Chlorobaculum parvum NCIB 8327: one gene and its partner. The protein of the gene in region 1 binds, or shares a complex with, the protein of each later gene. Links are inferred from orthologs where the notes say so. Each region holds a gene or a part of one and is shown in the gene's direction. Other genes may lie near its edges.

Region 1 (15,933 bases):
GAAGCTCACCGTCGATGGCCGCGCGCAGCAGGCGCTCAAGGTTGACGGCGTGATTCGCGGCGTCATCGTGCCGCCCGGCGAGCATGAAGTGCGCTTCGTCTATGATCGCAGCCGCTTCGAGACCGGCCGGATGGTTTCGACTGTCGCCACACTGCTTTCGCTCGGGCTCATCGTGGCCGGTAGCGTGCTTGGCCGAGGTTCATCAAAATCATCAAATTTAGCCAGCAAATCGTGAGAAAAGCGCTGTTTCTGACCCGGAATTTTCCGCCTTACGTCACCTGTGGTTCGTCGCGGGCCTGGAAGTTTGCTTCCAACCTCTCCACCATCGGCTGGGAGCCGGTCGTCATCGCGCCTCCGGGAATCAACGGGGTGCCGAACGCTGTGCAGTCGGGCGCGAATCCCGTGCTCGCGGTACACCGCACCGGTCCGGAGATCGATGCCGAAGGGCTTGACGTTGCCGACCGTAACGCTTTGCTGCATGGCCAGGAGGTCGCGGCGCTGAACCAGTCGTTGAAAGCCAGGCTCTCCGGGCTGTTCAGAGAGAACTCCAATGGCGCGACCTGGGAGAAAAACGCCGCAGAGCTGATCGATCGCCTGCTCGAAGAGGAGCCGGAGATCGACCTGCTCTACGCCCAGGGGCCACCGCTCGAACCGCTCCGCCTTGCGCTGGAAACCGCCCGCAAGCACTCTCTTGCGGTCATTCTGGACATTGTCAGCCCGCTCGATCCGGCCATGCCTCAGCCCGGTTCGTCAAGCTCGTCGGAGGCTGCCGAGGCTGAGGCGCGGATTCTGCTTTCCGGCGTGCACCTGCTTGCGCCGACGCGCCACCTCAAGGAGTACTACCTCCAGAAGTACCACGGTCGGCTCGACCACGGTTTGATGACCATCGTGTCGCCGTCGTTTGATCGGTCGCATCCAGCTTTCGGACGCTCGGCAGCCGAAGCCTCCGACACCGTGTTGCGCATTGCACTTCTGGTGGAGGAGCTGCCCAAGGCCGAGCTGAAGGCGTTGATCGCCGGGCTTGAAGCGTGGCTGCAAGGGGGGATTCCCGCGGGCGGCGTCGAGTTCTTGCTGCTTGGCGCCGGAGCTTCGGAGTTGTTGCGCCGGGCAGCGAAAAAGCCGCTTGAAAAGCTCCTCACGCTCGACGAGACCGGCGGCATCGACAGCGAGCTGAAGCTCTCCCGCAAGGCCGGATTTTTCTGTGCGGTTCAGGCCGGCACGGCGTCCAGCGCCAGCACCGTACCCGATCGCCTTGCCGATGCGCTTGGCATGGGGCAGGCGTTGTGCGCCATTGCTCCCGAAGGCGCAACCTCGCGGCTGGTGCTCGACGCCGGGGGGATGTACGCGCCGGCGGGAGATGCCGGAGCCATCACGGAGCTGTTCCGCGCGATGGCCTCAGGCTGGTTTGCACGAACCTTGCAAGGCGCACCAGAGCCTATCCGGGAGAAATACGACATCTCCGAGGCGATGCGCGCACTGACCAGCGTGATCGCCAGCCAGCCGGTGTAGGCAGGCGTACCCCATTGACGTATTGCTACGAGTGCGTTATTTGAGTATATACCAATATGCTCTTGGCGTTGCTCGCCCCTTTCCGTTTATCGCAATAACGCGGTTTGCATTAAGCGCCTTTTGCCTTGCTTTTTCAGTGCCAATCATCAATCAAGGAGATCACTCTATGGAGATTAAAACCCCATACGCTTTCGGAAAAACCATCGATCTGCCCTTTGCCGAAGCCGATCCGAAGGTTCGCGCAGAGCTTGCCAAAGAAGGGTTCGGCGTCATTTCGGAGATCGACGTGAAGAAAAAATTTGCCGAAAAGCTTAAGATCGACTTCCGCAACTATGTCATTCTCGGCGCGTGCAATCCGCCCATTGCCCATCAGGTGCTGAGCCGCGAGTTGCCGGTCGGAACGCTGCTGCCCTGTAACGTCGTACTCTACTCCACCGACGACGACAAAACCTCCGTGGTCGTCATGGACCCCGTGCCTCCGCTTTCGATGGCCGAACATCCGGAAGTCGTAGCGCACGCCAAAGAGGTGGCTGAAAAGATGCATCGCGTTATTGCTGCCCTCTGATCGGCTTTTTTTTGCTTTTGTTGGTTAACAATTGATAATCCAGCCGTCCTGATCGTGAGCACGGGGCGCCTGGATTTTTTTTGTGCGACGGCGGGGTTACCTTTCAAAAAACGGGCTGGCTTCGCAACGCTTACACTGTGACCGATGAGCACCGGAAATCATACGCCCCACAAGAAAAGGCAGAAAAAGCGGATCTTCCGAAGCCGCGTCAAAGCGCTCGGCCAGCCGCCGGGTTCCCTGATCCATATCGGTGAGCAGAAGGTCGAACAGACCGGCATCACGGCATTCGGCTACGATGAGGGGCAGGCAGTTGCGGTTGAAGTAAAGAATGTCGAAGAGTGCCTTGGCTTGAAAGAGCGTTTCAAGGTGCTCTGGATCAACGTCGATGGCTTGCATGACACCGCGGTGATCGGCATGCTCGGGGAGCTGTTCGGCATCGATTCGCTGACGCAGGAGGATATTCTCGACACCGGGCAGCGCCCGAAGGTGGAGGATTTCGAGCGATACCTCTTTCTGTCGCTCCGGATGCTCGATTTCAACCGTGAGCTGAACGAAATCACCCAAGAGCAGTTGAGCATCGTGCTCGGCCCCGGCTATGTCATCACTTTTCAGGAAAAGCCCGGCGACATGTTCGAGCCCGTGCGCCAGCGCATCAGAAGCGCCGCTTCCAAACTCAGGAAGCATGATGCCGACTTTCTCGCCTACGCGCTCGTCGATGCGGTGGTCGATCGCTACTTCTCGATCCTCGAAGAGATCGAGAACCGCATCGATACGCTCGATTCTGAAATGATGGCCGACTTCAGCCAGGAGGCCTTCAACGCGCTTTATGCCATGAAACGGGAGCTGATCATTTTCCGCAAAACCGTCTGGCCATTGCGGGAGATCATCGGCAGCATCACGCGGGAGGATTTCGACGTCGTGGGCGAAGGGGTCGATCCCTATTTCCGTGATATTTACGACCACATCGTGCAGGTGATCGACACCATCGAAGTGTTCCGCGAAATCGTTAACGGCATGCACGAAACCTACCTGGCCGGGGTGAACAACCGCATGAACGAAATCATGAAGTTCCTCACCATGATCGCCACGGTCTTCATGCCGCTCTCATTTATCGCCGGCATCTATGGCATGAATTTCAAATACATGCCCGAGTTGAGCTTCCATTGGGGATACTTCACCGTACTTGGTGTGATGGTGCTGATCGCGATCGGGTTTATGGTTTACTACCGATCGAGGAAGTGGTTCTGAGCGGCGTCCTGAGGCCTATTTCTTTTTCTTGTTGCTCACAAACCAGGTCAGCCCCGCCGTGACCAGCGCGATCGCCCCGCCAAGCCAGATCAGCTCCTGTTCTCCGTGCCACTTGATGACATGGCCGAGAAACACTACGCCCATAACCACGACGATGACGCCGACCAGCTTGTCTTTCAGGTCGTCGAGCGTGTGAATTTCCAGCCAGTCCGGTACGGGAATTGAGTCGTCGATAAACAGCTCGTACAAGCCCAGCGAAATCATGAAAAAGACTGTGCCGAGCAGGAACAGGTCGATGGCTTCGATGAACCCGAGCACGAGCAGCTTGCCGGTTTTGCCGGAAATGTCTGCGTGCATGACGGTGTCGGCAATGAGTTGCACCACCGAAATGCCGCCGAAGACAAGCAGCGTCAATGAGGCGAGGAAGGTGCCGACAACGGCGATGAGAACGAGATAGCGGCTTGAAGAGAGCAGTCGCTGTAACATGATGGTGTGATGAATTGATGAACGTGAATTAGCAGCGCATAAGTTAGGTAATGCCGAGGTGAATTGGAACTGCTCAGCGTGGGTTTTCCAATAAGCGTTTTCTTTCAATATCCGCAGGATGTAGATTTCAGGATGTTGCTGCTAATCGCTTTTCTTGACTTAAGAAACAGACCATCTCAATTCAATTAATGTCAGAGTTCAATCTTATGTCATTGCTCTATAAGTTCAGGCCAGCGGAACCATTATCATATTTGATTGATATTTTGCTCGAGCAACGCCTGTATTGCTCAAAATATGAAGAACTTAATGATCCTTTTGAAGGGCAGTTTATCGAAGAAATTCTTGATACACCTGAATTAAGAATGGCCATGTATGCAGTTGCAAAAACAGGCTTAGGATTCTCGCCTACGAATAAACCAATAAGTCGCATGATGAAGTCTGTTACAGATCTTCCTATGAGCAAGCATGATGATTTGCGAATATGCAGCTTGACGTCAACGTTATGTGATGTGAGAATGTGGTCTTTGTATGCATCTGGACACAAGGGGGTTGCGTTCGAATTGGATTTTAGTGGACTTGATATCAATGCGCATCAGGTTATCTACGAGCCTGCTTTAAAAAAATGGAGTACAACTTTGATGGGGGCGCCATCAGCTGAACAAGTGCTTACTCGCAAAACTGAACACTGGACGTATGAGCAAGAGTATCGGATATTTGCCAGGGATGAGTACGTGTCTGTTGCAAACCGGATTCGCCGCGTGATTCTTGGGGCGCGAGCTACACCGATGCTCGAGAATCTTGTGCGTCGGTTGGCTGGGGAACAAGTAGAAGTTGTCAGAGCATCGTTGGATGTTGATGGTGTTCGTATTCCTAACTAGGTAAACTTATCATCCCCCTTTCATCTCTCCAGTACGGTTTCGCTCATTCCACCGGAATGCCTTCGCCGAGATCGATGATTCCTGGTAGCGTCACGGTTCCGAGCGCTTTTTCCAGAAGCGTTACGTCGAGGCATTTGATGCTGCCTTTGCCTCGGCACTCTCCTGTGTGAATCTTCATGATTTTTCCACCGGTTATTTCGAGTGTGAATCCCTTGAGGTTCAACTGCACGGTGATGTCGAACGCGATGGTTTTTGAGATGATGCGGTCGATTTCGACCTCGATTTCCGGTTTGTGCCTTGATGAAATGGTGTGCTCAAGCAGCGGTTCGAGGTAGGAACGGTCTGGCGGGTAGGTTTCGGTATCGGTATATTTTGAGAGGTCGAAATAATTTTTCCATGCCCGCAGCATGATTTTCGCCAGATCGATGTCGAGCAGTTTTCCGACATGATCGACGACGCTGCTCCAGACCGGTTTCCACTGGAGCGCCTGCTCTTGTGCGGGCAGGTTTTTGCGCAGCTCTTCAAACACCTCTTTTTTCTGAAGCTTGTCGAGCGTGGAATCATCGCGGTTCAGATGGCCGAAAAAATCGCCGAGGGTGACTGTCTGCATGGTTTTCTCCGGGTCGGTCTTCTGTTCGTTGTTATGACGGGTGGATTTCCTGCACGCCGTTGTCCGGGCGGATGGTTACGACAATCGTCGGAGCTTTTTCAGGATTTCCGGTAGTCTGCACCTGCTGGGTTCCCTCATCGAGCTTTTCACGGATGGAGACATGAACTTCTTTGTTGCGCGGGGCTGCTTTGACGCGGCTGCTTCGCATGAAAAGAAGGGCTCCGCCGATGATGGTCATCAGCGCTGCTCCGCCGAAAATGGCTGGCCATGGTGGAGTTTTCGTCGGCCGGGACGGTTTCTTTATGATTGGCGGCGCGGCGATGGTTCTTAATGTCAGCACGACCGATGAGCCTTTTCGGACGGTGGTGGGCGGCTCGGGATTTTGGCTGGTGACGACAGCCTCATCGTTCCGGCTGTTCATAGTGTCCGTGATTGGTATCAACCCTGCACGTTCGATGACCTTGCGGGCATCGCCCAACTCAAGCCCGACAACATGGGGAACCTCGACCAAGCTTCGGATTGAGAGCACCAGCGCGACAGGCGTACCAGGCTTGACTCTCGTCCGGGCTTTCGGCGACTGTTCGATGATTGTGCCCGGTTCGCCATCGGATTCGGCGCTGGTGAGCTGGCCGAACTGTAAATCAAGTTCCGAGAGTATCGAGCGGGCTTGGTTCAGCGGCAGGCCGGTCAGTGGGGGAACGGTGACCATGGCGGGCTCGGCGATCACCAGCGAGACAGCTGTGCCGGGCCTGACTCTTGCTCTGGCCTCGGGGGACTGCCGGATGACCGTATCCGGTTCATCGCTGGATTCGGCGCGCGTGACCTGGCCGACTCGCAGGTTTGTGTCGAGAAGCGTTGCCCGGGCATCGTCCAGCGACAGACCGGCAAGTGATGGTACGGTAATCAGGATGGGACGCAGGCCTTCGATTTGGGGGCGTGGCTCCGATGAAGCACCGTCGGCCGGCGGTGGGGTGGACATGACGGCCGGCGGTTGGGAACTGCTGGTGTTCGAGGTGTCGATCAGTGCCGGATTATAGGCGGCAAAAGCCTGTAAAGAAAGGCCTTGCAGCACGGCAAACCACCAGGCAAGGCAGCATGTGAGGAAAGCTTTTCTCATGGCTGGAGCTGTTGTTCGGGATGCAGGTTTCAACGGGGGCACGCAACACCATCCTGCAGGTGGTCGAAATTGAAATCCTTATCCCGAAAGCGTTCAGGCGTCTGTTTTCTGCGTTTTGTCCTTCAGGAGTCGTCAGGAATGTGCACTGAAAACATCGCTATCCGTAAGTGGCCGTCAGCTTTGTTTTTTAAAAATAGTCTTTGACGCTATGATTTGAAAGGCCAAATCTGAGGTGCCGTTTGCGGTCTGGCGACGGCATGCAGGTTCAGAAGTCGATATACTCGCCGTTCTGGAGGGTGTAGCGATGCAGTTTCAGGGGTTCGTTGTCGTCGAGGCGGATCGCCAAAGCTGTGGCGTAGCCGCAGATGCGATCGAAGACGGGGGTGACGCAGGTGAGCGTCAGGCTTTCACCAAACTGGACGTTGAAGCGGGTCATGCGGTACTGGGCCGCCACGTCCGAGGCAAGCAGGCCATGCTCGAGCGACCAGCCGCTGGCCTTGATGAGCGCCTCCTTGATGCACCACAGCTTGATGAAGGCTTTATTCTTTTCCCATGCAGGCAGGTTGACAACCAGCGCGTACTCCTCGGCGGAGAAGTAGTTGCGGGCAAGCCGGTCGATCCCCTCGACCGTGCGGATGCGCTCGATATCGATGCCGGTTTCGGCATGGCCGGAGAAGGCATATGCTATCTGGTCGCCGGAGTGAGAAAGGTTGAACCAGAGGCCGGAGTTTTCAGGAAAGGCAATGACGGGTTTGCCGACAGCCGTGGTCGCAAAGCGGATGCGAGTGGGATCGGTGTCGAGGGTTTCACCAATGATGCGCCTGAGCAGTCCTCGCCGCATGATGAAGCGTTTCCGGTCAGCTTCGAAACGAAACGTGTCGATCCGCACTCGTTCATCGTCCGAAAGAAGGGCAGAGAGCTCCTCCTCGGGAATTCCGATGGCTTGAATGTCGGTATGGATGGCCGTGACACTCTCTTTGCTGATGATCATCGTTTCTGGTCGGTCGAGGGTTGTGGTTCGATGATGATAATCATTTTCTTCGACATAGCCGTCAAGACCGGCAGTTTCGGGCGGTGTGCTTTGATCGCTATGATGCCAGGACACCATATTCTTTATACGATTAAGGCCGAAGATCGAGAGGGAACAAGCACAATTTGGTGGTTTCCTGCAAAGAGAGGCTGAAGAATGGAGAAAAGAGGTCGATAAATCAAAAAAAACGGGGATTCATATTTTGTTTTTTATGGTAAATCTTTTACTTTGGTCGTCCTTATGGTTTTTCCTGATTGGATTTCACCGGGAATCTCAAACGAAATAGAAAAAGAGAGTTTACTGTATGCCGACGATTCAGCAGCTTATCAGGCACGGAAGAAGTATGAAGGCGTCTAAGACCGCCTCACCGGCTCTGGAAAAGTGCCCTCAGAAAAGAGGTGTTTGCACCCGTGTCTACACGACCACTCCTAAAAAGCCGAACTCCGCGCTTCGCAAGGTCGCTCGTGTTAGGCTGTCCAACAAGATCGAGGTGACTGCATATATCCCTGGTGAGGGTCATAATCTTCAGGAGCACTCCATTGTGCTGATTCGCGGCGGAAGGGTTAAGGATCTTCCTGGTGTTCGCTATCACATTGTTCGTGGCTCTCTCGATACGTCGGGTGTTGCTGATCGCAAGCAGAGTCGTTCCAAGTATGGTGCCAAGCAGCCGAAAGCTGGTGCCGCGAAGAAGTAATCAAACTGAATTATAACTCGGGTTTATAATGGGAAAGAAGGGTGCCGGATACGGATTGCGAGGCGGTGATTTTCGTTACAATGACGAGACGGTCGCTCGCCTGATCAATGCTGTTATGCTTGATGGTAAGAAAGAGGTTGCAACCAAAGTTGTGTATGACGCTTTTGATATTATTGCATCGAAGAGCGAAGATGGCGATGCTCTTGAGGTGTTCCGCAAGGCGATGAGCAATGTCGCTCCGCTGGTCGAGGTTCGCAGCAAGCGTGTCGGTGGTGCCACCTATCAGATTCCGATGGAGGTTCAGCCGGCAAGAAGAACTGCGCTGGCATTCCGCTGGATCAAGCAGTTTGCTACACGGCGCGGTGGTCGCTCGATGGCCGAGAAGCTTGCGGCCGAGTTGCTGGATGCTTCCAACGAGCAGGGGGCTTCCGTGAAGAAGCGCGACGAAGTGCATCGTATGGCAGATGCGAACAAGGCATTTGCTCACTTCAGGTTCTGATTCTGAAAGAGAAGAACGAATTATATAAATATTGATCTAAGTTATGGCACGGCAAGTTGCGTTAGATAAAGTCAGGAACATTGGCATCATGGCCCATATTGATGCTGGCAAGACCACGACGACCGAGAGGATTCTCTATTACACGGGTCGCTTGCACAAGATGGGTGAGGTTCATGAGGGCGGCGCTACCATGGACTGGATGGAGCAGGAGAAGGAGCGTGGTATTACGATTACCTCCGCTGCTACCACCTGTTTCTGGACTCCAAAGTTTGGCAACTATTCCGGCGTCAATCACAGGATCAATATTATTGATACGCCTGGTCACGTTGACTTTACGGTTGAGGTTGAGCGTTCGCTCCGCGTGCTCGACGGTGCTGTTGCGCTGTTCTGTGCTGTCGGTGGTGTTGAGCCTCAGTCCGAGACGGTCTGGCGTCAGGCTAACAAGTACGGCGTTCCGAGGATCGCCTATGTAAACAAGATGGATCGTACCGGCGCTGATTTCTTCAACGCCGTCAAAGCGATTCGTGAGCGCCTCGGGGCCAACCCGGTTCCGATTCAGATTCCGATCGGTGAGGGCGAGATGTTCGCCGGCTTCGTCGATCTGATCCGCATGAAGGGGATTATCTACGATAAAGAAGATGGCAGCACCTACGAAGAGGTTGCTATTCCGCACGATCTCGAAAACGAGGCTCGTACCTGGAGGATCAACATGCTTGAGGCTGTCTCCGAGCTTGACGAGACTCTTCTTGAAAAATACCTGAACGGCGATGACATTACCGAAGAAGAGATTCGTTCGGTGCTTCGTCAGGCTACCCTCAATGTTTCCATTATTCCGGTGCTCTGCGGCTCGTCCTTCAAGAACAAGGGCGTGCAGTTTATGCTGGATGCCGTGATCGATTACCTGGCTTCGCCGGTCGATGACGGTGTGGTTGAGGGGCACGACCCCAGAACTGAAGAGGAGATTGTTCGGCAGCCGAAAGATGAAGAGCCCTTTGCGGCGCTTGCGTTCAAGATCGCAACCGATCCGTTCGTCGGCAAGCTGACCTTCTTCCGCGTCTATTCCGGTGTGCTCAATGCAGGTAGCTATGTACTGAACTCGGTGACTGGCAAGAAAGAGCGTGTCGGTCGCGTGCTGCAGATGCACTCCAACAAGCGTGAAGAGCGCGACGCTGTGTACGCTGGTGATATTGCCGCCGCTGTCGGCCTCAAAGAGGTCCGTACCGGTGATACGCTTTGCGACGAGAACAAGCCGATCGTGCTTGAGAAGATGGTGTTCCCGGAGCCTGTTATCGAGATCGCTGTCGAGCCGAAAACCAAGGCAGACAACGATAAACTCGGTATGTCGCTTGCCAAGCTTGCTGAGGAAGATCCGACCTTCAGGGTGAAAACCGATGAAGAGACCGGTCAGACGCTGATCGCCGGTATGGGTGAGCTTCATCTGGAAGTTCTGGTCGATCGTCTGAAGCGCGAATTCAAGGTTGAGGCCAACGTCGGTCAGCCGCAGGTTGCCTACCGCGAAACTATCCGCGGAACGGTCGAGCACGAAGGTAAATTCGTTCGTCAGTCCGGTGGTAAAGGTCAGTTCGGTCTGGTCGTGCTCAGGCTCGAGCCTCTCGAAGAGGGCAAGGGCTACGAGTTTGTCGACGAGATCAAAGGTGGCGCAATTCCTAAAGAGTATATCCCGTCGGTGAATGCCGGTATCCAGCAGGCCATGAAAGATGGTGTGGTTGCCGGTTTCCCGATGCAGGATGTCAAGGTTGCGCTGATCGATGGTAAGTATCACGAGGTCGACTCTTCGGAAATGGCATTCAAGATCGCTGGTTCGATTGGTTTCAAGGGCGCTGCCAAAAAGGCGAACCCGGTACTGCTCGAGCCGATCATGAAGGTAGAGGTCATCACTCCTGAAGAGTATCTCGGCGATGTGATGGGTGACCTGTCCGGCCGCCGCGGTCACATCGAAGGTATGGGCGAGCGCGCAGGTGCGCAGTTCGTCAAGGCCAAGGTGCCGCTTTCCGAAATGTTCGGCTATTCGACGACGCTTCGTTCCATGACGCAGGGCCGTGCGAACTACTCAATGGAGTTCGAGACCTATCGCGAGGTGCCGCGCAATATTGCTGAGACCTTGCAGGAGAAAAGGGTCGGAAAGGATTCCGAATAACAGTTTTTTTCACCGCATCACTAAACAAGATAACCGACAGGGAGAACAGCTATGGCTAAAGAGTCATACAAGAGGGATAAACCTCACGTAAATATTGGTACTATCGGTCACGTTGACCACGGCAAAACCACCCTTACCGCAGCAATCACCTCGGTGCTTGCTAAATCTGGTAAAGCAGCAGCTCGTGAGTTTGGTGACATCGATAAGGCTCCGGAAGAGAGGGAGCGCGGTATTACCATCTCGACCGCACACGTCGAGTACCAGACCGACAAGCGTCACTATGCACACATCGACTGCCCCGGTCACGCTGACTACATTAAAAACATGATCACCGGTGCTGCCCAGATGGACGGCGCTATCCTCGTCGTTGCCGGTACCGACGGCCCGATGCCTCAGACTCGTGAGCACATCCTGCTCGCCCGCCAGGTGAACGTTCCTGCGCTGGTCGTCTTCCTGAACAAGGTTGACATCGCCGACCCGGAACTTCTCGAGCTGGTCGAAATGGAACTCCGTGAGCTTCTCACCGAGTACGGTTTCCCGGGCGACGATATTCCGATCATCAAGGGTTCCGCTCTGAACGCCCTGAACGGCGATCCGGAAGGCGAGAAAGCCATCATGGAGCTCATGGACGCTGTTGACGACTACATTCCTGAGCCGGTTCGTGACGTTGACAAGCCGTTCCTGATGCCGGTCGAAGACGTGTTCTCGATCTCTGGTCGTGGTACTGTCGGTACCGGTCGTATCGAGAGGGGCATCATCAAGGTTGGTAACGAAGTCGAAATCGTCGGTATCAAGCCGACCACCAAATCGGTTGTTACCGGTATCGAAATGTTCCAGAAGACCCTCGACGAAGGTCAGGCAGGTGACAACGCCGGCTTGCTCCTCCGCGGTGTGGACAAAGAGGCGCTCGAGCGTGGTATGGTTATCGCCAAGCCTGGTTCGATCACCCCGCACACCAAGTTCAAGGCTGAGGTGTACATCCTGAAGAAGGAAGAGGGCGGTCGTCATACTCCGTTCTTCAACGGCTATCGTCCGCAGTTCTATTTCAGAACCACTGACGTGACCGGTTCGGTAACTCTCCCTGAGGGTGTCGAGATGGTCATGCCTGGTGACAACCTCTCCGTCGATGTCGAGCTGATCGCTCCTATCGCTATGGAAGAGAGCCTCAGGTTCGCTATCCGCGAGGGCGGCCGTACGGTTGGTGCCGGTTCGGTAACCAAGATCGTCGAGTAATCGACAGATTGTTATCCCGGGGCGAGGCAGCGCTCTCGCCCCTTTTTTATTGAAACCATCGAAACAGGGATAGACCAGTGGCTGTTCAGCAAAAGATCAGGATTAAGCTCAAGTCGTACGACCATAGCCTCGTTGATAAGTGGGCTTTGAAGATTATCGATGTGGTCAAGCAGACGGATGCCATCATTTTTGGCCCCATTCCGCTTCCCACGAAAACTCATGTATATACGGTCAACCGTTCCCCTCATGTGGACAAAAAATCCCGTGAGCAGTTTGCATTCTCATCGCACAAGAGGTTGATCGAGATCATCAACCCGACGGCCAGAACGATTGATATGCTCATGAAGCTCGAGCTTCCCAGTGGCGTTGATGTGGAAATCAAGTCTTAAAGTGTTTTAAAGTAAATAGAAAAGCTAATCGGATATGGGTGCGATTCTCGGGAAAAAAATCGGCATGACCCGTTTATATAACAATAAACGCGAAGCTGTTCCCTGCACGGTGATTCAGGCCGGGCCGTGTTTTGTGGCTCAGGTCAAGAGCACCGAAAAAGATGGCTACGATGCCTATCAGCTCGGCTTCGGCGAGCGTGATGAAAAAAAGGTCACCAAGCCTCTTGCAGGCCACTATAAAAAGGCCGGTAAGACCCCCGGTTACCTGCTTTCAGAAGTCAGCAAAAGCCTGATCGCTGGTGAACTCGAGGCTGGCGCTACGGTTGCCGTCGATGTCTTCACGGAAGGTGAGATTGTCGATGTGCTGGGTGTCACCAAGGGTAAAGGATTTGCCGGTGTGGTCAAGCGCCACAACTTCGGTGGCGGTTCCAGAACGCACGGTCAGTCCGACAGGCTCAGGGCTCCGGGTTCGGTCGGCGGTTCTTCCGATCCGTCCAGAACCTTCAAGGGCACCAGAATGGCCGGAAGAATGGGTGGAGAAAATAAAACGGTCAGGAATCTCGAGATCGTCAAGGTTATGCCCGAATCGAATCTCATCGTCGTGAAAGGTGCTGTACCGGGACCGAAGAACTCCTATGTAAAGATTGTTTCAACAACCAAGTAAACGGTGAGTGCAGAGAACAATGGAATTAAAAGTACTCAATATACAAGGCGCAGAAACCGGTGAAGTGGTTACGCTGAACGATGATATTTTCGCCGTTGAGGTTTCCGAACACGCTATGTACCTCGATGTGAAGGCGATTCTCGCCAACCGCAGACAGGGTACCCACAAGACCAAGACCCGCGCTGAAGTTCGCGGTGGCGGCAAAAAGCCGTATCGCCAGAAGGGCACCGGTAATGCACGCCAGGGCTCGTCCCGCTCGCCGATCATGGTTGGTGGCGGCACCATCTTTGGCCCTCAGCCCCGCTCCTACGAGCAGAAGGTCAACCGTAAAGTCAAGCAGCTCGCTCGTCGTTCTGCTCTGAGCTCGAAAGCCGCAGCAGGTCAGATTGTCGTGGTTGAAGATTTCAGCCTTGAGTCGATCAAGACCCGTCCGGTGGCCGACATGCTCAAAAACCTCGGTCTTGCCGAGAAGAAAACCCTGCTTATGATGCCGCACTACGATAATGTGGTCAGCACCTCCGGCAGGAACATCGAAAAGCTGAACATCCAGGTCGCCGATCAGGCTTCGACCTACGATATTCTCAACAGCCAGGCCGTGCTTTTCCAGAAGGCCGCCCTGCAGAAAATAGAAGAAACATTAGGGTAATCCACCGTTTGCCAGTAAAAAGGAGAAGATTGCAATGAAAAACCCGTTGTTGCGGCCGTGGCTGACCGAAAAGAGCACCGGACTCACTGAGCAGAAAGGCCAGTATGTGTTCCAGGTCAAAAAGGACGCCGACAAGAGCGATATCAAGAAGGCTGTCGAGGAAAAGTTCAATGTTGATGTCGTTTCCATCCGTACGATCAATTGCCTCGGCAAAACCAAGCGGCAGTATACCAGGAAAGGACTTATCGCCGGCAAAAAGAGCGACTGGAAGAAAGCGATTGTGACGCTTGGCGAAGGCCAGGCCATTGACTACTATGCCCAGCCAGCCGACAAGAGCGATAAACAGGATTAACAACCGGATAGATAAAACAGTACGATGGCAGTCAGGAAATTAGCTCCGAACACTCCGGGCACAAGGTTCGCTTCATACGCAAGTTTCGAGGAGATCACCAAGAGTGAGCCCGAAAAAAGTCTTCTCGTACCGCTCAAGAAAAGCGGTGGCCGTAACACCAACGGGCGCATAACCTCCCGCCACATGGGCGGTGGTCATAAGCGGTTCTACCGACTCATCGATTTCAAGCGTAACAAGGATAACGTTCCTGCCAAAGTCGCTGCTATCGAGTATGATCCGAACCGTTCTGCAAGAATTGCACTTCTTCATTATGTTGATGGAGAAAAACGTTATATTCTCGCCCCTAAAGGTTTGAAGGTCGGTGATCGCATCGAGAGTGGCGAAAAGGTGGACATCAGGGTTGGTAATACCATGCCGCTGAAGAACATCCCGCTCGGCACCGATGTGCACAACATCGAAATGAAGGCCGGCAAGGGTGGACAGATGGCAAGGTCAGCCGGCTCCTATGCTGTGCTTGCTGCTCGTGAAGGCGTTCATGCAACGCTCAAGCTGCCATCCGGCGAAATCAGGAAGGTCCGTGTTGAGTGCCGTGCAACCATCGGCGTTATCGGCAACTCCGAGCACGAGAACATCAGCCTGGGTAAAGCAGGTCGCAGCCGCTGGTTAGGCATTCGTCCGCAGACTCGCGGTATGGCCATGAACCCGGTCGATCACCCGATGGGCGGTGGTGAAGGTAAATCCAAATCTGGCGGTGGCCGCAAGCATCCGAAATCCCCATGGGGTCAGCTTGCAAAGGGTCAGAAGACCAGAAATAAAAAGAAAGCCTCGACGAAGCTGATCGTTCGCGGCCGGAAAGCCAAGTAACATTGCGGTAACTAACAACAAGCAGAGAGAATTATGCCAAGATCACTGAAGAAGGGTCCTTTCATCGAATTCAAGCTGGAAAAGCGGATCCTTGATATGAACAGCAAAGGTGAAAGAAAGGTTGTGAAGACCTGGTCTAGAAGTTCGATGATCTCTCCTGATTTTGTCGGTCACACCGTAGCGGTTCATAACGGCAAAACTCATGTGCCAGTGTACGTTACCGAAAACATGGTCGGCCACAAGCTTGGCGAATTCGCTCCGACCCGGTTGTACCGTGGCCATGCGGGCGGCAAGGCAGAGAAGGGCGGTTCGGCACCCAGGAAAAAATAAACTGAATCAAGCGGAAAGGTAAAGAGATATCATGCAAGCTAAAGCAATTTTACGGCATACCCCGACGTCGCCCCGCAAAATGCGGCTCGTAGCCGGCCTTGTTCGTGGCAAGCAGGTCGATCAGGCGAAAGCCATCCTGCTCAACTCCACCAAGAGTGCCTCCCGTAACGTGATGGTTACGCTCAAATCGGCTGTGGCCAACTACTCGCAGCTTAACCCCGATGAAAGGGTCAGCGACAATGAGCTGTTCGTTAAAGCGGTTTTCGTCGATGAAGGACCTTCGCTCAAAAGGACTTCTGCCCGCACCGATGGGTCGTGCATACAGGATTCGCAAGCGTTCGAACCACCTGACGATCATCGTTGACAAGGTCAAGACACCGGTAACCAAATAAACAAGGAGATAGCATTGGGTCAGAAAGTAAATCCAACCGGATTCAGACTGGGAATCATCAAGGACTGGACCTCCCGCTGGTATGACGACGGACCGGTTATCGCCGAAAAGATCAAGCAGGATCAGGTTATCCGTAACTACATTTCGGCCAGACTCAAAAAAGAGAAGGCCGGTGTTTCCAAGGTTGTCATCGAGCGTACGACCAAGCATATCAAGATCAACATCTACGCTGCCCGTCCAGGCGCCGTGGTCGGTCGCAAGGGTGAGGAG
Region 2 (11,551 bases), 110 kb from region 1 along the record:
TGGCTGAAAATTTCCGGGCCGGTGCCGCTCTGGTGCACCTGACGGCTGACCGGATTTTCGTACATGTTGGCGAACCAGGCGTTCGGCATCGTCCGGACAAGGTTTTCAGCCACGGCTACGCACCCGTGCAGGTTGCCGCCCGTAGCTTCGGACGGGGTGAGCACCAGTTCAGCGCCAAGCGCACGGAGCACATCCTGCTTCTCCCGGCAGATGCTGTCCGGCGCGGCGAGCAGCACTTTGTAGCCCTTGCTCACGGCCACCATAGCCAGCGCGATGCCGCTCGTGCCGAAGGTCCAGTCCACCAGCGTCATGCCGGGATGGATGAGGCCCTCTTCTTCAGCCTCCTTGACGATGGCGGTCGACACCCGGCAATAGTGCGACATGCAGGGATTCATGTATTCAAGCTTCGCCATGAAGCGCGCTTTTTTCTGGCGGGTAAGCTGTTTCATGGGAACCAGCGGAGTGTTGCCCGAAATGTCGAAAATATCGTTGGTCATGGCGAAGATTGATGTGAGTCGGTGTTGTTCTGATTTTTAATATACATAAACAACGGTGCCGCTAAAAAGTGTCAAGGACCTGATCGATACGGTTTTGACAATCAGGCGTAAAAAACGTTTTTTACAGCATATCCAGATCAAATAAACCGCATCCGCATCACCGCCTTGAGCGCCGATTCCCGACAAAATTCCAGCACCGCTGACCCGGCTGCCCCCAACCTTTCCGAAGCACTCATCTCGCTCGGAAATCTCCGGCACAACCTGGCCTGCATCCAAGCCATCAGCGGCTCGCGTTGCCGCATCATGGGCATCGTCAAGGCTGACGCCTACGGGCACGGTGCAGCTCAAGTCACCGCGACGCTCGAAGAAGAGGGAATCAGGGAGTTCGGTGTGGCCAATATCCACGAAGCGATCGAGCTGAAGCAAAGCCACCGGATGCAGCCGGAGTCGCGCATTCTGGCGTTCGCCTCGCCGCTTGCCGGGCACATCGAGCACTACCTTGAGCACGATGTCGAGATGACCGTCTGCGACCACGAAACCGTTCGGACCGCTGAAGCCAAAGCTGCTGCGAGCGGCCGACGGCTGCGAGTACAGGCGAAAATCGATACCGGCATGGGCCGACTCGGCGTTACGCCCGAAGAAGCGCACAGCCTGCTGGAGCTGATCGACCGCTGCCCGAACCTCGACCTCGTCGGCATCTACACCCACTTCGCCGAAGGCCACAAGGCCGGTGGTTTCACCGCCCGCCAGCTCGAACAGTTCCTCGATGTAACCGGTGGATACGAACAGCGCACGGGCAGAACCGTGCTCAAACACGCGGCCAACAGTGGCGCCATCGTCTCCACGCCCAGCGCGCGGCTCGACATGGTGCGACCCGGCATTTTGCTCTACGGCTGCCACCCGATGGACGCCGAACCGACGAACGTACCGGTGAAACCGGTGATGCAGTTCCAGTGCAAGGTGATGTTCGTCAAGAAGGTGACGGCAGGAACGTCGATCAGCTACAGCCGCACCTGGAGCGCGCCCACAAGCACGAACATCGCCACGCTCTCGGCCGGTTACGCCGACGGCGTGCACCGCACGCTTTCAAACAAGGCGACGGTCTCCATCGGCGGCAACCGTTACCACCAGGTCGGCACAGTCACGATGGATCAGACGATGGTCGATCTCGGCCAAAACCGCTCGGTCAAGGTCGGCGATACCGCCGTGCTGTTCGGCTGGGACGGCCCATCAGCCGGAGAGCAGGCCATCGCTGCCGGAACCATCAGCTACGAGCTGCTCTGCGCGGTCTCAAAACGGGTCAAGCGCGTGTTCGTCTGACCATCTCCACAACGCAACAGAAATTCACCCCTATGAATTTTCTGAACAATCTTGCCGTCAAACTCGGCATCACCAAATCGGAAATGACTGCCGTTACGCTCCTCAGTTTCTTCCTGCTGCTCGGAGGCACGATGAAATACAGCGGCGCGATGCAGGATACCGACAAGGCAATCAAGCAAGCCGAAGCCGCCAGCTTTTCGGAAGCCGATGTCGATAGCCTTCTCGCCCTGGCTTTGCAGGAAAAAAGGTCGGGCGGAATAAGCGATGCTCGATTGGTAGCTGAAAACCTGCCCATCACAACTGAAAATGAAAGGCCAGAACAGACTGACGCAATAGCATCGACAAAACCTGCGTCCAAGAAAAAGCTGACCGGCACAATCGCCTTCAACACGGCTTCCAGCGCACAGCTTCAACGAATTTCCGGCATCGGCCCGGTCATGGCCAAGCGGCTCGTCGAGTTCCGTCAGCGAAAAGGGGGAAAAGTCGAACATTTTAACGATTTTCTGGAAGTGAAGGGGATCGGGAAAAAGAAACTCGAACGCCTCAAACAGCATCTTACCCTCGACTGATGAGCAGAAGCCAGATCGCCTGTGCCTTCGACACCGGCAGCACCACCATAGCCCGAGTCAAATCAACCAGTGCCGGCTCATACACCATGACCATGTGCCGCACCATCGACGGCGGCCTGGATGAGCTTGGCGGCCCGAAAGGCATGAGGCTCGCCAAAAAGCTGGTTTCGTTGCTCAGGGAGTGGCGCGACGAGCCGGTGGCGCTCTCTTTCTCACCCGCGGAAATCCGCACCCTTCCGGCATGGTTTCCCGAACAGATCGCTTCCGGCAGCTGCGACGAGCTGTGCAGAATCGAAGCGGGTTACTTTCTCAACAATCTCGAATCGTGGCGCTGGCACGACATGAAGCTTGAGCCCGCCGCGGGACAAGACGATAAGCTGACGCGCCGGATGCTGTTGTTCTACCCGTCCGCTCCAGCCCGCTTTATCGAGCAAGAGCTGGAACGACATTTCGAGGTGAGCACGTGCGGCGTGCATATCGAGCCGCTTGCCCGATTGTCGGCAGGAACCGGCAAGACCCAGACGGTGCTGGAACTGGAAAAACGCTATGCCGCACTTTCCCGGTCGGTTGACGGAAAGATCGACTACTTCAGGTACTGGCCGGTCAAAGATGAAAGTGAGCGGAACTACTTCGCCATAACGGAGCTGACCGGCTCACCGATCGGAGAGCGGACTGTTTTGGTTACAGGCTCCGAAGTCAACCCCAAAACGATTGAACGCATCAGCCGGGAGACCTCTCACTCACTTGAGCCACTGGAGCTATCCAGATGGGTCTCTTCAGAAAAAAGAGCCAACAAAAGCAAATCACCAACCGCCACTATCCGCGCCGTCAGCACAGCCATCATGGCACTGAACGACGGGATTGGGTGAGGATTGCCCCCTGCGCCCTTCCAATTTCTTCCTGTAGGGGCGAACCTGCGTGTTCGCCCTAATGTGACAGGCATTCCCTGAACGACTGTTCGGCGAGATACTTATGAATACAAGTAAATCGCACCTCTTTCCTCGCTCGAACTCTTCGGCGATGAGCACATACCTCGACGGCCATTCTGGCGCTGAACATTTCCGTAATTTGACAGCCCCGCCCAACGACCTTGCCGTCCTTTTCGTCCTTTCCCGCCAAATAAAAAAGGGCAGACACACAGGTCTGCCCCTACAAATCGTAAATACCATTCCCGTTCCTGAATCAGCCGACCGGGATCATTTCAATCATCCTCACAGATTCCCCACCAGCAACTCGGCGATCTGCACGGCGTTGGTGGCCGCGCCTTTGCGGAGGTTGTCGGCCACAACCCAGAGGTTGAGCGTGCGCGGATGCCAGTAGTCTGGGCGCAGGCGGCCAACGAACACCTCGTCGCGCTCGTAGGAGGTCATCGGCATCGGATAGATTCGAGCGGAAGGGTCGTCCTGCATGACGATGCCCGGTGAGCCGGCCAGCAGCGCGCGCACCATCTTGATGTCGTAGTCGCGCTTCAGCTCGACGTTCACCGACTCGCCGTGGCCTCCGTAGACCGGAATGCGCACAGTGGTCGGAGAGACCTGAATCTCCTGATCGTCGAAGATCTTGCGGGTCTCGTTGACCATCTTCATCTCCTCCTTGGTGTAGCCGTTCTCCGTGAAAGCGTCGATCTGCGGCACGGCGTTGAAGGCGATCTGGTGGAAGTGGGTAAAGGTTTCCGGATCTTCGGGGATGTTGCCCGCCAGCTCGCTTTCGAGCGCGTCGCGTCCCGCTTTGCCCTTACCGGTCACCGACTGGTAGGTCGAAACCACAATGCGACTGATGCCGTAGGCGTCGTAGAGCGGCTTGAGCGCCACCACCATCTGGATGGTCGAGCAGTTGGGATTGGCGATGATCGGGGCCGCCTTGCCTTCGCGGTCGAAGATCGATTCGGCATTGACCTCCGGGACGACGAGTGGCACCCCCTCCTCCATGCGGAAGGCCGAGGAGTTGTCGATCACGATCGCGCCCGCCTGCGCGGCCACAGGAGCCCACTCCAGACTGGCCGAGCCACCGGCGGAGAAGAGGGCGATGTCGACACCTTCGAAAATTTCCGGCGACGGCACTTCGGTGACGAACTCGCGCCCCTTGAAGGTCACCACTTCGCCGCGGCTTCGGGGAGATGCCAGCGGCACCAGCTCGCTGACGGGAAAATCGCGCTCTTCGAGCACCTTGATCATGGTTCTGCCGACAAGTCCTGTTGCGCCGAGAACGGCTACTCGATAGCCTGCATCACTGCTCATAAAATCAGATAAATGATAGGTTTAGTAATTCAGAATCAGTTTGGGCGAGTGGTCGTTCAAAAATTCACCACCCTCTTTGAGAAGCCCCTCGCGGTCGAGCGCTTCGCACGCTGCCTCGAACTCCCGGAGCAGTTCGACGATCACCGCCGGGTCGGGTTCGCGCACCAACAGGTTACGAACTTTCGACACGCCAGGCAACCCCTTGAGGTAGGTCGAGTAGTGGCGGCGCATCTCCAGCACGCCATGCTTTTCGCCCTTGTACTCCAGCGACAGGCGCAGGTGCTCCCTCGCGGCGTCGATCCGGTCGCGATACGACGGAAGCGGCAGGCGCTCGCCCGTCTTGACGAGGCTTTTAGCCTGCGCGAAAATGAACGGGTTGCCGATCGAGCCGCGTCCGATCATGATGCCGTCCGCGCCGGTTTCAGCGAACATCGCCACGGCGTCATCGGCGCTCCAGACGTCGCCGTTGGCGATCACCGGAATCGAGCAGGCTCGCTTGGCTTCGGCGATGCGCCCCCAGTCTGCGCGGCCTTTGTACATATCGCTGCGCGTGCGACCGTGCACCGCGACCGCCTGGATGCCCGCGTCTTCGAGCCGCCGCACGGTGTCGGTGATGTTGATCGAGTCGTGATCCCAGCCGATGCGCGTCTTGGCAGTCACCGGCAGCGAGACGGCGCCAACCACCGCCGCGGCGATGGCGGAGAGCTTCTCCGGCTCTTTCAGCAGCGCCGCGCCCGCGCCTCGTCCGGCCACCTTTTTGACCGGACAGCCGAAGTTGATGTCGAGGCAGTCCGGCTCGAAGCTCTCGGCAATCGAGGCCGCCTCGACCATCGATTCGACCGTGTTGCCGAAAATCTGCACCGCCACGGGTCGCTCGTGCGCATCCATTCTGAGCTTGCGTATCGACTTCTCCGCGCCGCGCCGGATCGCCTCCGCGCTGACAAATTCGGTATAGACGATGTCCGCCCCGTGCCGCTTGCAGAGTTGCCGGAAGGCACGGTCGGTCACATCCTCCATGGGCGCGAGGATGATGGGGCGGTCGATGTCGATCGGTCCGATACGCATGGTGTTCTGCCCGGCTTATTCGGTTGGCGTTCCGGTCAGCGTGTCGCGAACCTGCTGGCGGATGGTGTTGCGCACGGTCTCGTCCTCCTTCAACAGGCGCTTGACGTTCTCGCGCCCCTGACCGAGCTTTTCGCTGCCATAGCTGAACCACGCGCCCGCTTTCTTGATGATGCCGAACTCGACGGCCAGATCGATCAGCTCGCCCAGCACCGAGATACCCTCGCCATAGAGAATGTCGAACTCGGCGATTTTGAACGGCGGTGCAACCTTGTTTTTCACCACCTTGACCTTGGTGCGGTTGCCGACAACCTCTTCGCCATCCTTGATCTGCGCGATCCGGCGGATGTCGAGACGCACCGAAGAGTAAAACTTCAGCGCCTTGCCGCCGGTGGTGGTTTCGGGGCTACCGTACATCACGCCGATCTTGTCACGAAGCTGGTTGATGAAGATGCAGACGCTGCTCGATTTGGAGATCGCGCCGGTGAGCTTGCGCAGCGCCTGGCTCATGAGCCGCGCCTGGAGGCCGACCACGCTGTCACCCATCTCGCCTTCGAGTTCGGCCTGCGGCACCAGCGCAGCCACCGAGTCAACGACGACGATGTCCACCGCGCCGCTGCGCACGAGCGTTTCAACGATGGAGAGCGCCTGCTCGCCCGACTCGGGCTGGCTGACCAAGAGCGAATTGATATCGACGCCGAGCTTGCGGGCGTAGGTGGGATCGAAGGCGTGCTCCGCATCGACCAGCGCAGCAATACCGCCCTCTTTCTGCGCTTCGGCGATGGCGTGCAGGGCGAGCGTGGTCTTGCCGGAGGACTCCGGGCCGTAGATTTCGGTCACGCGGCCACGAGGAAATCCGCCCACGCCGAGCGCGTAGTCGAGCGCCATCGAGCCGGTCGAAATCGCCTTGACGTGCATCACGGCTGAATCATCGCCGAGGCGCATGATCGAACCTTTGCCGAACTGCTTTTCGAGCGTTTCGATTGCCAGGTTGAGTTGCTTGAGCCTTGCCGGATCGACCACCGGCGGCTGTGCTGTCTGCTTTGAGTTCTCTTTATCCATGAAAATAGTAGGGGTATGTGAATTGAAAATTTGCTATTCGGATTACAACGCCACGGCGCTCCTGAGGGTTTCGTCAAACGGCCGGTAGCTGATGCCAAGCTCCTGAATCGAGCGCAGGTTGCTGAACCGAGCGGAACGCGAAGCCTGCCGAATGCTCTCGATGCTGACGAACGAAGGGCGTCCGGTCAGCATCGAAAAGAGCTCGCCGCCAGCTCCGGCTGCAGCTCCGGCCAAGTTGCCGACGACCATCGGCTTGCCGGTGCGGCTGCCAGGCAGAGCGGCGATGCGGCTGAACAGCTCCCGGAAGGAGAGATTTTCACCGACAATGATGTAGCGCTCGCCCGATTTCCCCTTCGTCCACGCTGCGATATGGGCGTCTGCCGCATCCCTGACGTCAACAAAGCCAGTCGATCCTTCAGGACAGAACGGCACGCGCCCCTCGTAGATCAGGCGCAAGGTTTCGTTCGATGAACTGACGGGCATACCCGGCTCCGGGTTCCGGCCGATCACCACGCCGGGATTGACCATCACCACGTCGAGCCCTTCAGCCAGGCCGCGCCGGCATTCGAGTTCGGCCAGGTGCTTGGACTCCATATAAACGTTGTGGCGCTGCCATTCGGTAAACGTGGAGTGCTCGGTGGATTCAACAACGACGCCATCCACGGTCTCGGAACCGACAGCGGCAATCGAGCTGGTCATCACCATGCGCTTCACGCCGTGTTCAAGGCACGAATCGACCACATGGCGAGTGCCAAGCACGTTGGTATCATGCAACCGGTTGCGGAAGTTGCTGGTAAAAGCGATCATTCCAGCGCAGTGAAACACCACCTCCATCCCCTTGACCGCTTCTCCAATGGCGATTGGATCGTGCACATCCGCGCGAACGATCTCGACCGGAAAGCCCTTGAGGAACGAAGCGTCCGAACCCGCTCTGACCGCAACTCGGCAACGCACGCCTTCACCGAACCTGCCGATAAGATCAAGCAGAAGCCGTGAACCTATGTAACCCGTTGCACCGGTAATGAGTATCGGAATTGCTGACATGAACGATGGAGCAGTGGCGCCCTTCTGAAAACTCCGGCATCTGTGAAGCGATGCGGCCCAGCGCCGATTTGTTTTTAATAATAAGAAGAATAAAACGAATAAACCGTACATTGCACTCAAATCCATCCGCAATCGTGAGAAAAAGTCTTTCACCGGCAACTCCTGGCTCTGACCGGCACGCTGAACAGCGCCTTTCCTCAGGTGACATCCGAAGCGCAACCCTGCCCAACGGCCTGCGCATTGTCAGCAACCTGGTGCCCTACGTGCACAGCGTCACGCTGGGAATCTGGATCAACGCCGGCTCGCGCGAAGATCCCGAAGGGCTCGAAGGAATTGCCCATTTCATCGAACACGCCATCTTCAAAGGCACCCGCAAGCGGGACTATATCGACATCGCCCGCTGCATCGAGGAGGCAGGCGGCTACATCGACGCCTGGACCACCAAGGAGCAGACCTGCCTCTGCGTCCGATGCCTCCGCGAGCACCTGCCGCTGGCTTTCGACCTGCTGGCCGACATGGTGCGCGATCCGGTCTTTCCGAAGGAGGAGATCGAAAAGGAGCGCGAGGTGGTGCTCGAAGAGATCGCCAGCGTCAACGACACGCCCGAAGAGCTGATTTTCGAGGAGTTCGACCTGCGCTCGTTCCCCGGCCATCCGCTGGGCACGCCGATTCTCGGCACCGAAAAGAGCATCGAGCGTTTCTCGCGCAAGAAGCTCCGCGCCTTCATGCACCGCCACTACGTACCGTCGAAGATGCTCGTGACGGCAGTCGGCAACATCGGCCATGACGAAGTTGCGCAGCTCGCCGAATCGCATTTCGGCAGCATGGAAGAGCCTCCGGCGACTAAAGAATCGATGCGAAAGCAGTTCGATATTTCGGAGTACAAACCCTTCTCGGTGACCACAAAAAAGCGCATCTACCAGTCACAGCTCCTGCTCGGAACCATCATCCCGCGAGACGATAGCCGCTTCTGGAGCCTGATGGTGCTCAACGCCATGCTCGGCAGCGGCATGAGCTGCCTGCTCAATCTCGAACTGCGCGAAAAGCGCGGGCTGGTCTATCAGGCATACTCGTCGCTCTCCTTCCTCGACGAACTCACTACGTTCAACATCTACGCAGGAACCGACAAAGGCAAAGCGCCCAAAACGCTGGAAACCATCACGGAGCTGCTCAACAGCAAAGCGCTGCAAGAACCAGACCCGGACGACATCAGAGCGGCCAAATCGAAAATGCTTGGTTCACTCATCATGGGGATGGAAAAGATGACACGCCGCATGTCGCGCATCGCGCAGGATGTGTTCTACTACGGCCGTTACCAGTCGCCCGCTGAAAAAGCTGCCCTGATCGAAGCGGTATCCGAAGCCGACGTCGCCGAAGCTGCCGCCCTGCTCAGCCGCCCCGAGCAGCTCTCGACACTGATCTATAAAGCGAGCCGATAAGCCTGCATCAAACAGCCCGCCACTACGAGTCTGCCAACAGAAGCATCCAAAGGAGACTGTTTCAAAAGGATCGAAAAAATCGTATAATTAAAGCTTAAAATTTTTCAGGGAATCCTCACGGGCCGCACAGAACAAAACGGCAACCGGGATGCCCGCAACTTAACCGGTCACGAAGAGCCTTGCAAAAGAATATCACGAATGTCAGCGACACCGAGCAGCAACTTGAAATCATTCTGACTGCCGAAGAGTACCAGCCCGAATACGACCAGCAGCTTGAAGAGGCGCGCAGGTCTATCAAGATCAAAGGCTTCCGTCAGGGGCACGTTCCTGTCGGCATGCTCAAGAAGATGATCGGCCCTTCCCTTGAGGCCGAGGTTGCTGAAAAAATGGCATCCAAGCACTTTTCCGCCATCGCTGATGAGGAGAAAATCAATCCGGCCAGCCGCGCGCAGATCGACAGCTTCAACTTTGGCGACGGCGAGCTGACCATCAAAATTTCCTACGAAATCCATCCTGAGTTCGAGCTTAAGGATCTTTCCGCCTACAGCTTCACCCAGGCTGAATACAGCGTTACCGACGAAGATGTCGAGCGCGAAATCAAGCTGATTCTCAAAGGCCACGGCACGATGGTGACCATCGAGGAAGCTGCCGGCGAAGGCGACACGCTCATTGGCGACGTCACCAAACTCGATGCCGATGGCAACGCCGTCGAAAACGGCAAAAACGAGAACCACCACTTCAACCTCGAATACCTGCCGGCTGACAACCCGTTCCGCATGGCGCTCGAAGGCCGCAAAGCCGGTGACTCGGTCGAGGTGAACGTCGAGCCAAAAGAAGAGGGTGGCGAAGCTATCCGCTACCGCGTTGATGTCAAGGAGGTCAAACGCCTCGAACTGCCGGAACTCGATGACGAGCTGGTCAAGGAGATCACCCAGCAGCGCTTCGAAAACGTCACTGACTTCAAGGCTGACGTCAAGCTGCAGCTCCAGGCCCACTTCACCGACAAATCGGAACAGGATCTGCTCGAAGCCATGTCGGCCAAGCTGATCGAAGAGCATCCGGTACCGACTCCGAAAGCGATGGTCGCTTCGTTCCAGAACATGCTGCTCGAAAACGCCAAGCGCCAGATGGGCGGCCAGTTCCCCAAGAGCCTGAACGAAGCCGAGTTCCTCGAAACGCTGAAGCCGAATGCTGAAAAGCATGCCCGCTGGCTTCTGGTCAGCCAGAAGATCGCCAAGGAGAACGAGCTGAACGTCACCGACGAGGACATCAAAGCCTACGCTGAAAAAGAGGCCGAGAAAGAGCCTTCACTGACCGTCGAACAGCTGGTGAGCACCTACATGTCCACCGAGTTCAAGGACTACATCATCGATACGATCCTGAAAGAGAAAATCTACGACGTGATCAAATCGAAGGTGACCATCACCAAAGAGGCCACGCCGATTCCGGAGCATCAGGGCTAATCGGACTCGACCCGATACGCGGTTCGTCCGCAGCTATTGCAAAAAGGGCTCATCGACAACGATGAGCCCTTTTTTTATGTCTCTGTAACCCGGATTCAGAGCGGCTGCACGAGCGCCATCGCCACGGCGGAGTGGCGGTCGTGGGAGATGGAGATGCTGACCCGGTAGGAAAGGTGCGGGGCATGAAGCGTCACCTCGGGCTTGCCCGCTTCGTTGTTCAGCACTTCGATGGAATGCCAGCCAAGCTTATGACCGATGCCGGAGCCGAGCGCTTTGGAAATCGCCTCCTTGGCGGCAAAGCGTCCTGCAAGGCTTACTGCGGGATCGGGCTTGGCAAGGCACTGCTCGATTTCGGCAGCGGTCAGCACCTTGTTCATGAAAGCCTTGCCGGAGCGTTCGTACACGGCCCGGATGCGGGCGATTTCAACGATGTCAACCCCGATTTCCATGCAGAATCGTCAGGTACGTTCGATTTTCATGGAGAGGTCGAGCGCCTTGACGCTGTGCGTCAGCTCGCCGATGGAGATGTAATCGACGCCGGTCAGCGCGATCTCCGCGACGTTGTGCAGATTAATGTTGCCTGAGGCTTCGAGCCGGATGTCGCCATAGCCATTGGCTTTCACCCAGCGCACGGCTTCCGCCAGATCATCGACCATGAAGTTGTCGAGCAGAATGATATCCGGTCGGCAGGTGCAGGCCCTCACCAGCTCGGAAATGCTCCGCACCTCGGTCTCGATCTTGACGTTCACCCCGTGCTCCTTGCAGTATGCTTTGGCCCGGTTGATCGCCTCATCGACGCTGCCGGCGGCATCGATATGGTTGTCCTTGATCAGAATCATGTCGAACAGCCCGAACCGG

What was found.
Region 2: the proteins of rpsG (region 1) and tig are in contact, whole or in part, in a crystal structure (PDB 3GTY), measured with the Thermotoga maritima proteins. The link is inferred for Chlorobaculum parvum NCIB 8327 from one-to-one orthologs. Residues at the interface, in WP_004081843.1 of Thermotoga maritima: Lys34, Lys52, Lys55, Glu59, Arg62, Gln63, Glu66, Asn67, Lys69, Val71, Arg95, Ala109, Lys110, Lys111, Gly112, Arg113, Pro114, Glu117, Glu121, Ile124, Ala125, Tyr127, Asn128, Asn129, Thr130, Gly131, Lys135, Asp139, Arg142, Met143; in WP_004081061.1 of Thermotoga maritima: Glu122, Val124, Val129, Leu130, Tyr133, Glu188, Gly259, Ile262, Tyr263, Glu266, Ser270, Glu273, Gln274, Glu277, Arg308, Gln311, Ile312, Ser315, Tyr316, Glu325, Arg329, Arg336, Leu363, Phe366, Trp367, Arg373, Leu377, Arg381, Leu384, Glu387.

What each region holds. Positions count from the first base shown.
Region 1 is NC_011027.1:177,301-193,233, forward strand. What follows is about bases 7,158-9,900. They hold rpsG (30S ribosomal protein S7), read left to right. Parts: upstream 7,158-8,165; coding sequence 8,166-8,636; downstream 8,637-9,900. Other genes in these bases: CPAR_RS00900 (4'-phosphopantetheinyl transferase family protein), read right to left, coding at 7,158-7,404; rpsL (30S ribosomal protein S12), read left to right, coding at 7,748-8,137; fusA (elongation factor G), read left to right, coding at 8,680-9,900. In the rest of the region: CPAR_RS00860 (glycosyltransferase family protein), read left to right, coding at 1-235; CPAR_RS00865 (hypothetical protein), read left to right, coding at 232-1,509; CPAR_RS00870 (DUF302 domain-containing protein), read left to right, coding at 1,676-2,074; magnesium/cobalt transporter CorA, read left to right, coding at 2,219-3,322; CPAR_RS00880 (YqhA family protein), read right to left, coding at 3,338-3,808; CPAR_RS00885 (DUF2971 domain-containing protein), read left to right, coding at 4,015-4,686; CPAR_RS00890 (hypothetical protein), read right to left, coding at 4,730-5,296; CPAR_RS10585 (PASTA domain-containing protein), read right to left, coding at 5,328-6,413; more of CPAR_RS00900, read right to left, coding at 6,679-7,157; more of fusA, read left to right, coding at 9,901-10,794; tuf (elongation factor Tu), read left to right, coding at 10,846-12,027; rpsJ (30S ribosomal protein S10), read left to right, coding at 12,105-12,416; rplC (50S ribosomal protein L3), read left to right, coding at 12,451-13,080; rplD (50S ribosomal protein L4), read left to right, coding at 13,100-13,726; rplW (50S ribosomal protein L23), read left to right, coding at 13,761-14,078; rplB (50S ribosomal protein L2), read left to right, coding at 14,103-14,942; and 2 more genes.
Region 2 is NC_011027.1:295,017-306,567, reverse strand. Bases 8,717-11,551 are described here. They hold tig (trigger factor), read left to right. Parts: upstream 8,717-9,409; coding sequence 9,410-10,693; downstream 10,694-11,551. Other genes in these bases: nadC (carboxylating nicotinate-nucleotide diphosphorylase), read right to left, coding at 11,152-11,551; acpS (holo-ACP synthase), read right to left, coding at 10,789-11,142; CPAR_RS01455 (M16 family metallopeptidase), read left to right, coding at 8,717-9,230. Outside these bases: CPAR_RS01495 (cystathionine beta-synthase), read right to left, coding at 1-497; alr (alanine racemase), read left to right, coding at 663-1,817; CPAR_RS01485 (ComEA family DNA-binding protein), read left to right, coding at 1,850-2,386; CPAR_RS01480 (hypothetical protein), read left to right, coding at 2,386-3,255; CPAR_RS01475 (aspartate-semialdehyde dehydrogenase), read right to left, coding at 3,598-4,623; tRNA dihydrouridine synthase DusB, read right to left, coding at 4,645-5,688; recombinase RecA, read right to left, coding at 5,704-6,747; CPAR_RS01460 (SDR family oxidoreductase), read right to left, coding at 6,790-7,791; more of CPAR_RS01455, read left to right, coding at 7,902-8,716. UniProt on the Bacillus subtilis protein: Involved in protein export. Acts as a chaperone by maintaining the newly synthesized protein in an open conformation. Functions as a peptidyl-prolyl cis-trans isomerase.